Regions from separate parts of the Bacillus sp. THAF10 genome, predicted to be linked through region 2. Evidence: predicted binding sites of a transcription regulator. Region 2 holds the regulator's gene; the other holds the start of a gene.
What was found. The regulator CtsR, encoded in region 2, represses protease genes until heat stress. The targets are predictions, from matches to a motif close to ATGGTCAATAAAGGTCAAACA.
Positions count from the first base shown of each region.

Region 1: a site for CtsR is predicted at 2,282-2,302, ahead of clpP (ATP-dependent Clp endopeptidase proteolytic subunit ClpP). Genes of this name have one in related genera too.

Region 1 covers NZ_CP045403.1:3,425,023-3,429,450, reverse strand. The annotation lists gene yvcK (gluconeogenesis factor YvcK family protein) at 1-201, shown strand, start outside; gene whiA (DNA-binding protein WhiA) at 263-1,204, shown strand; gene FIU87_RS17730 (HPr family phosphocarrier protein) at 1,286-1,543, shown strand; gene clpP (ATP-dependent Clp endopeptidase proteolytic subunit ClpP) at 1,585-2,166, opposite strand; tRNA gene FIU87_RS17720 (tRNA-Arg) at 2,453-2,528, shown strand; gene FIU87_RS17715 (nuclease-related domain-containing protein) at 3,241-4,179, shown strand.
Region 2 covers NZ_CP045403.1:106,212-110,639, reverse strand. The annotation lists gene clpC (ATP-dependent protease ATP-binding subunit ClpC) at 1-814, opposite strand, end outside; gene FIU87_RS00570 (protein-arginine kinase McsB) at 837-1,901, opposite strand; gene FIU87_RS00565 (protein-arginine kinase activator protein McsA) at 1,902-2,450, opposite strand; gene FIU87_RS00560 (CtsR family transcriptional regulator) at 2,463-2,924, opposite strand.

The DNA.
Region 1 (4,428 bases), 770 kb from region 2:
GGCATTCCAGATGAAATTGCACTTCGCTATAAAAAAGAGTCTGCAACACCTGTAGTTTATGATATTGCGGCCTTATCCTCGTTGGGACTTGAAATTGTCCATGATAAAATTATCCGCTATGAGGATGGCGTCATTCGTCATGATACTCAAAAGGTCGCTGCCCTGCTATACTCCATGCTCAATGTGGATGCTTCCTACTAAGCTAGCGGGCCGTTTTATCCCTGCAGACACCAAATAACCTTTTACATTGGGGGTGAAAACGATGTCCTATGCGTCTGAAACCAAAAAAGAACTAACAACGATTGAAACAAAAGATTGTTGTGTAAAGTCCGAACTTGCGGCGCTCATCCGGATGAATGGCTCCTTATCCTTTTCTAATAGGAAATTGATATTAGATATTCAAACGGAAAATGCCGCCATTGCTCGCAGAATCTATACATTAACAAAGAGAATCTATAATGTAACAGTGGAGCTTTTGGTTCGTAAAAAAATGCGCTTGAAGAAAAATAACGTCTATATCGTCCGTTATGCTGAACAAGCACATTATATATTAGATGAACTAAAGATCTTAAAGGATGGCTTTACCTTTGTTCGTGACATTTCCGGAGAGTTAATCTCTAAAAAATGTTGTAAACGCTCTTATTTACGAGGTGCCTTCTTAGCAGGGGGCTCAGTCAACAATCCAGAGACTTCCTCCTATCATCTTGAAATATTTTCTTTGTACCATGAACATAATGAATCTTTATGTGAACTCATGAATACCTTTCATCTAAATGGTAAAACATTAGAACGGAAAAAAGGTTACATCACTTACTTAAAGGAAGCAGAAAAAATTGCCGAGTTCTTAAGTATCATTGGTGCACACCAGGCGCTATTAAAATTCGAGGATATCCGAATTGTCCGGGACATGAGAAACTCTGTAAACCGTCTAGTCAACTGTGAAACCGCAAACCTAAACAAAACAATTGGTGCGGCCATCAGACAGGTGGAAAATATCCGCTATATTGACAACACGGTAGGGTTACAGATTCTCCCTGATAAACTAAGGGAAATTGCCGAGCTCCGCGTCACCTATCAAGATGTTACATTAAAAGAGCTTGGGGAAATGGTGTCTGGAGGAGCGATTAGCAAATCTGGAATTAACCACAGACTACGGAAAATCGATGAAATTGCCGAAAAATTGCGTGCAGGTGAAACTGTTTAAACAATATCTTTTTCTATGAAAAACGTAGCAGCAACAACTTTTGCGAAAATAGCCAATTAAATATAAATAGGAGGAATACTAATGGTACAAAAACAAGTAGACGTTCGTTTGAAAACCGGCCTGCAAGCTCGCCCAGCAGCGCTTTTCGTTCAAGAAGCTAATCGCTTCTCCAGTGAGGTCTTTTTAGAAAAAGACGGCAAAAAAGTTAACGCAAAAAGCATTATGGGCTTAATGAGTTTAGCGATTGGCTCTGGTTCCACCATCACGTTAATTGCAGAGGGTAAGGATGAAGAGGAAGCAATCACTGCGCTAACGGAGTATGTCCAACAAGAAGGATAAGAAAAAAGAGCACCCGAGGAGGGATGCTCTTTTTTTGTAGGTTAGTTATTTTTGATCACTTTGTCGATTAATCCGTATTCTAAAGCGCGGTCTGCCGTCATGAAGTTGTCGCGGTCTGTGTCGCGAGAGATTACTTCAATTGGTTGACCAGTGTTTTCAGAAAGGATTGTATTTAATTTTTCACGAAGGAATAAGATGCGTTTAGCCGCAATCTCAATTTCCGTTGCTTGCCCTTGTGCGCCTCCAAGCGGTTGGTGAATCATCACTTCGCTGTTTGGAAGAGCAAAACGCTTGCCCTTTGCACCTGCTGATAATAAGAATGCACCCATAGAAGCGGCCATTCCCACACACATTGTGCTAACGTCAGGCTTAATGAAATTCATCGTATCATAGATTGCCATTCCAGCAGTGATGGATCCACCCGGACTGTTAATATATAGGGAAATATCCTTTTCTGGATCTTCTGCTGCTAGGAACAATAGCTGAGACACAATGGAGTTAGCGACGTTATCATCAATCGCACTACCTAGCATAATGATGCGGTCTTTTAATAAGCGGGAGTAAATGTCGTAAGCGCGCTCCCCACGGCTTGTTTGTTCAATAACTGTAGGAATTAAGTTCATTTCACTTTTCCTCCTTAATGAATGTTAGTAGAGAAGGTTCATATGTAAAAATGGGTAAAAACACTGCTTGAACCTGCTCCATTTATTAATCTTTATGTACTCTTATCATACATACAAGGTCAAGAATGGTCAAATAAAAACCATCGCAAATACCCCCATTTTTCCCCATGTAATTAATCATATCCACTTCGTGTTAGGATTAAACTTCTCTGGGGAATTCAGGGCGTTGCGGCTCTCGACAAGGGCGGGATTATCTGGTATATTAATAAAGTCCGATTTTCAAGAAGCGCTCGTAGCTCAGGGGATAGAGCATTGGTTTCCGGTACCAAGAGTCGGGGGTTCGAATCCCTCCGAGCGCGCCATTTTTCTGGAAGAACTTACTTTTGAAAAGACCTTATTGTTCATGATACGATATAAATTGTAACGGACAAGCGCCGTTATATCCCTTATTACTACCCACCCAGTGTCGGCGCACTGGGTTTTTGTTTTGTCTTTTTTGGGGAGGTGCTTGGGGGAACAAGAGGGGCGCGGGCGGACAAAGGTGCGCGGGCGAACCAGAGGGGCGTGGTCGGACAAGGGATGCGGTGACCGATGTGCGAACGAACAAAGGGGCGCGGGCGCACAAGGTGTCGCGAACGAACAAAGAAGCTTTGGCGGACAAGAGGGTACTGACGAACCAGAGGGGCTTGGCCGGACAATGAGGCGCGGGGGGACAAGAGGTCGCGGACGAATTAGGAGGCACGGTCGAACAGGAAGCCCGAAGGAACAGAGAGGGCGCGGCGAAAAATTGAACCCAAACGAACAAGAATTTGTTTCGGTTCCCGAAGTGTCACAATAAACTTGAAAAGTGTCACAATAACTCCAAAGAGTGTCACAATAACTTCAAAAAGTGTTGCAATCCTTACTGAAAAACTGTCAGATACTATATGCACCCAAAAAAATCCAAAGATTCCGCTCCAAAAAAGAAGGAATTCTGTAGATTTATGTCAAATAGTATAATCACCAAAGATAAGAGGTGATTTTTTGATAAAAAAACATAGAAATACCCCCTTGAGAGTCCAAATTCTCAGGGCAATGAAGAGGAGAGTTCATCCTCAGCACCCAAAATACGAAGATATCCTTACAGAACTTGGAATCAAAGAAGCAGGAATCTATGGAGAACAAGCATTAGACTACTATCTGAAGCTTCTACCAGACACCTTCCCTTATTTCATCTTCCATGACTTACGACTCCCCTACAAGGACACTCATTTCCAAATGGATACCCTAATCCTATTTACCAATTTCTATCTAATACTAGAGGTCAAAAACCTCCGCGGTACCATTTTCTTCGATCCCAAAAATCATCAACTAATCCAAGAAGTAGAAGACCACCCAGCCAAAGTATACCTAGACCCCATTCTGCAAGTGAGCAACCAAGCATATAAACTGATGGAGTGGTTTAAAAATAAAAGCCTCACCAAACTACCAGGTGAAAAGTTAGTAGTGTTAACCCATCCAAAAGTACTGGTGAAAGTACTCTCATCTTCATACCTAATAGAAAAACACGTAATAAAAAGTCCAGCTTTGAACCAAAAACTATTACCTTTTTTTAAAAAACATCCAACTACCCTTTTGGATAAAAAGCTCCACAATAAAGTTTCTAGGATGTTGTTAAAGGATCATACTCCGATTAGTAGTTCTCCTATAGAACAATACGATGTGTTAAAAGCAGACCTTTTAACGGGAGTGCTTTGCCCAAACTGCTCACCAGTTAAAACAACAGTAATGAAAAGAATACGTGGAAAATGGCAATGTCCTCACTGTTACCTAATTTCAAAAGACGCTCATAGTGAAGCACTCAAGGACTATGCATTGTTAATCAGCCATGAAATTACCATGAATGAACTAAAATGGTTTTTGCGTCTTGAAGATAGGCATACCATCAGAAGACTCCTAAAAGACCTAAACATCACCGGATCCGGTCACACCAAATCCCACATCTACAACCTCACCTCACTCCTACCACAATAACCAAAAAAATTCTTTCAAAGGGCTGTTTTCGTAATTTTGCTACTGCGTAGTTAAGCAACACGTAATCGACGTTGCTGTCGTGCTCTTTTCGTGGAGATATGGAACTGGAACTTTTCTTCAGGAAAAAGTTTTAAAGCCGACTTTTTCCTAGTTTGAAGCAACAATCTTTTAGCAAAGAGTTTATCAAAAAAGTGATCCAACACTCCATCTCCTCCGTTAGGTAAGTAATGACAAGGAGAGGATGAGCAA
Region 2 (4,428 bases):
GACGAATTTCATCCATGACCTTTTTCAGGCGGTCCTCAAATTCGCCACGATATTTCGTTCCAGCAACCACTGTTCCCATATCGAGCGTCATCACGCGCTTATCACGAAGGATTTCCGGCACCTCATTGTTGACAATCTGCTGTGCTAAACCTTCTGCGATCGCTGTTTTACCAACGCCTGGCTCCCCAATTAACACTGGGTTATTTTTCGTTCTTCTGCTTAATACTTCAATTACACGTTGTATTTCTTTGCTTCGGCCAATCACCGGATCAAGACTTCCTTCACGAGCAACAGCCGTCAAGTCTCTTGCCAAACTATCCAGAGTAGGGGTGTTCACGTTATTAGAGGACCCACCTTGATGACCTCCGGAGGATTCATTGCTGCCAAGTAGCTGCAACACTTGTTGGCGTGCTTTATTTAAGCTTACGCCCAAGTTATTTAAAACGCGGGCAGCAACTCCTTCTCCCTCACGAATTAACCCAAGCAGCACATGCTCTGTTCCAACGTAGGAATGTCCAAGCTTTCTTGCTTCATCCATGGAGAGCTCGATCACTTTTTTCGCTCTTGGTGTATAGTGCGGAATGGATTGTCCGCTATCTTGTCCTCTACCAATTAAATTTTCTACTTCTTTTTGTATTTTTTCTGGTCCCAAGCCAAGGGCAATCAACGCTTTCGCCGCAATACCTTCTCCTTCTCTTACCAATCCAAGAAGAATATGCTCTGTTCCAATATTCGTATGACTTAAGCGCAAGGCTTCTTCCTGAGCAAGCGCTAATACTTTTTGAGCTCTTTCTGTAAATCGACCAAACATCATACAAAATCGCCTCCTAAAGTTTTTATCTCTTTAATCTCATTCTTTCCCGAATTAAGCTCGCCCTTCGAACATCTCGTTCCTTTGGCTTTAATGGTCCTCCAGCATATTGCTGCAGAAAACCAGGCTGCGTTAAAATCATTAATTCATTTAAAATAGATCGGGATATATCTTCAATAAATCCTAAGTCAATGCCAAGCCTTACATCTGATAAACATTTTGCTGCCTCTTTCGTCTCCATAATCCTGCTGTGTAAAAGTAACCCGTATGAGCGAAACACTCTGTCTTCTAATTGTATGTTGGAAGTTTTCACTAATGCTTCACGGGCAGAGCGTTCCTGAGTTATCAGCTGATTCACAACACCAAGCAAATCCTGAACAATATCCTCTTCACTTTTACCGAGTGTCATTTGATTAGAAATCTGAAAGATGTTCCCTAATGCTTCGCTACCTTCCCCATAAATTCCTCTAACAACTAATCCTAATTGATTAATTGCTGGAACAATTCGGTTCATCTGCTGCGTAAGAACCAATGCTGGAAGGTGCATCATGACCGAGGCCCTAAGCCCCGTACCCACATTAGTCGGACAACTTGTTAAGTATCCTTTTTTCTCCTCAAAAGCATAATCAATATTTCCTTCTAACCAATTATCAAGAGAATTTGCCATTTGCAATGCTTGCTCGAGCTGCAAACCAGGATACAAGCACTGAATTCGGATATGATCCTCTTCATTTATCATAATGCTCACTTCTTCATTCGGTGATAATAAACATGCACCATATGATGAATCCTCCGCGAGCTGTGGACTTATCAGATGCTTTTCCACCAGCACTCTTTTTTCTAAGTTGTTTAGCTCCTCCATCAAAAGGAACTCCATTTCACCAAGCTCGTGAAAAGTCTTTCCTCCAAAATGCTGCTTCATAACATCCACAACCATTTGTGACTCTTCATTGCTAGCTACAGTTGGAAAAACCATTTTCTCTAGATTCCTAGCTAGCCTTACCCTGCTGCTTAACACAATATCAGATGAGGGCCCTTCCTGCTTCATCCAGGAACTCACCGCATTATTTAAAAAGTGTTCAAGAGACATCTAGTGCTCCCCCTCTCTTTTATCACTTAATTCTCGCTCAAGCTCTCTGATTCTATCTCTCGTATTGGCTGCACTCTCAAACTCCTCTTGCTGTATCAACTCCTGCAGCTCCTGCTTCAATTGCTCTATTTCTTTACGAACATGCAAGCTTCCACCAATTCTTGTTGGTATTTTCCCAGCATGCTCTGTATTCCCGCTATGAAGCCTTTTTAAAATAGGCTGTAATCTATCGGAAAAAGTTTTATAGCACTCCGAACAACCAAAGCGGCCAATTTTTGCAAACTGCTGATACGTCATTTTACAGCGTTCACACTGTAACACCTTCTGTGGCTCCAAGTTTTCCTTTTTCGGATTTGCAAGCGGCTGTTCCGTATTTAAAAGTCCTGCTAATAGGTTATTGATGGAAAATCCAGATCCACCTGTAAACATTGCCATATTCCCCTTTTCATGGGCACAATGCTCACAAACATGAATCTCAGACTTTTCTCCATTGATGATTTTCGTAAAATGCAAGGTAGCCGGTCGCTCATTACACTCCTGACACACCATTGTTTATCCCCCCTACCTATATTTCAACGTCGTTAACATCGCTATTAACATCCTAGCACGCAATTCATCCCGTTCAGGCAGCCCCAAGTACAACACGGATCGGTCCATCACACTCAGCATAATCTTAGCCTCCCGCGGGGAAATCACCTTCTCTTCCACCAACCGAAATACAACATCCTCAGCATTCGATTGTGTTACTCTTGCATCTATTAATTCAATAATTTGATTGATCATTTGCAACTGGTCATGAGGTTTTATTTTTATTATCCTAATATAGCCCCCGCCACCACGCTTGCTTTCTACTAAATATCCTCGTTCCATCGTAAAACGAGTATTTATCACATAATTAATTTGAGAAGGTACACATTCAAACCTGTCTGCAATTTCACTCCGCTTGATTTCTGCAGCATTTTCCCTGCTTTGCTCCAGCACCTGCTTCAAATATTGTTCAATCACATCAGATATGTTCCGCATGCTCTCCCTCCAATCTGACCTTGACTATCTTTGACTATAATTAAAATATATAAAACCTCTAAAAAAATTTCAACAAATAACCTTCGCTAAATTTTGGCATCAGCAGCTTTTAAAGACCATATATGTAATCCTATGTAGAATCGTTGGGAATCTTCAAGCCCATTATACTATCAGAATTCCACTTTTTTTCGGTCTCTAAACGTGTATTGGTCAAATTTGTTCAAAGTGGTGAGAATGGGGGGGTGGCGGGCAATGAGTTTGGGAAGTGGAGGTAGAGAAGTGGTGGATATTTAATGGAGATTGTTATACCGGTATGCAGTTTTGACCATCTAACTCCATACTTTACCCCATCTTTTCATTGTAAAATAAACAAATGAAGCACTTGCACTTGAACTGTTCCCATACAATATTAATCGCACAGTCCGAGCTCATTCACACCTTCTATTGCAGCAACCTTGCGTTTGTTCATGATTTCTTGGAAGTAAGTTCAACGAAAATTCCTTTTTATATTCATGGCTTTTTGATGCATGTGTTAGGGGTGGGTGGAGTAGGTTAGGGGGATGGGCCGGACTGGGGCATAGAATGGGTGGCTGGGATGGCGGCGAGGATACCTGTGGATTGGTGCTGTTTTGGTTGCTTGACCTATTTTTACGGTGCGGACGCTTTTTTGTGTCTTCCAGACTAACTGCTCGACCTATTTTTTCTAGCTCTACTCATTTTTGCGTCGTCCACCACCTCTGCTCGACCTATTTTTACGAGTGCTGCTCATTTTTGCGTCGTCCACCACCTCTGCTCGACCTATTTTTACGAGTGCTACTAATTTTTGTGTCGTCCACCAACTCTGCTCGACCTATTTTTACGAGTGCCACTCATTTTTGCGTCGTCCACCACGTCTGCTCGACCTATTTTTATCAGCTCATTTCATTTTTAGGTCGTCCGATCGAGAAAATTTGTGACTAAAATAGGATCGGCATCAACTCGGGGCTTTTTGGCATGAACTCGACCAATTTTGGCACGAACTCGGACCGTTTCGGCATCAACTTGCCTGGTTTTGGCACGAACTTTTGAAAAAGATTATTTTGATTACCTTTTTTTGTAATAAACACCTAAATTCCAGGCATTTTTACCACGCAATGTCTCATGAGCACGTCAAGCTTGGCTATCTAACTAAAATAATCACCCCAAACCCCATCTTTTCATGAAAAATAAGCAAATTTTGCACTTAAAAACACAAAAAAACCAGCGCCTACTCACATAAGCACTGGTTTCTCTCATTTGCCTGGCAACGTCCTACTCTCACAGGGGGACAGCCCCCAACTACCATCGGCGCCGCAGAGCTTAACTTCCGTGTTCTAGGCGTCCTCATAGGAGCGGCGCATTTCTGCGTCAGCTCGGTCGGTCCGGTCCTGGTGTACCCAAAGAACGTACACTCCGGTCCTCCCTCGGTCGCTTCCTTGATCTACTTGCTCCTCTGAGCCCGCCACTCGAGCATCGGTTTTCTAGA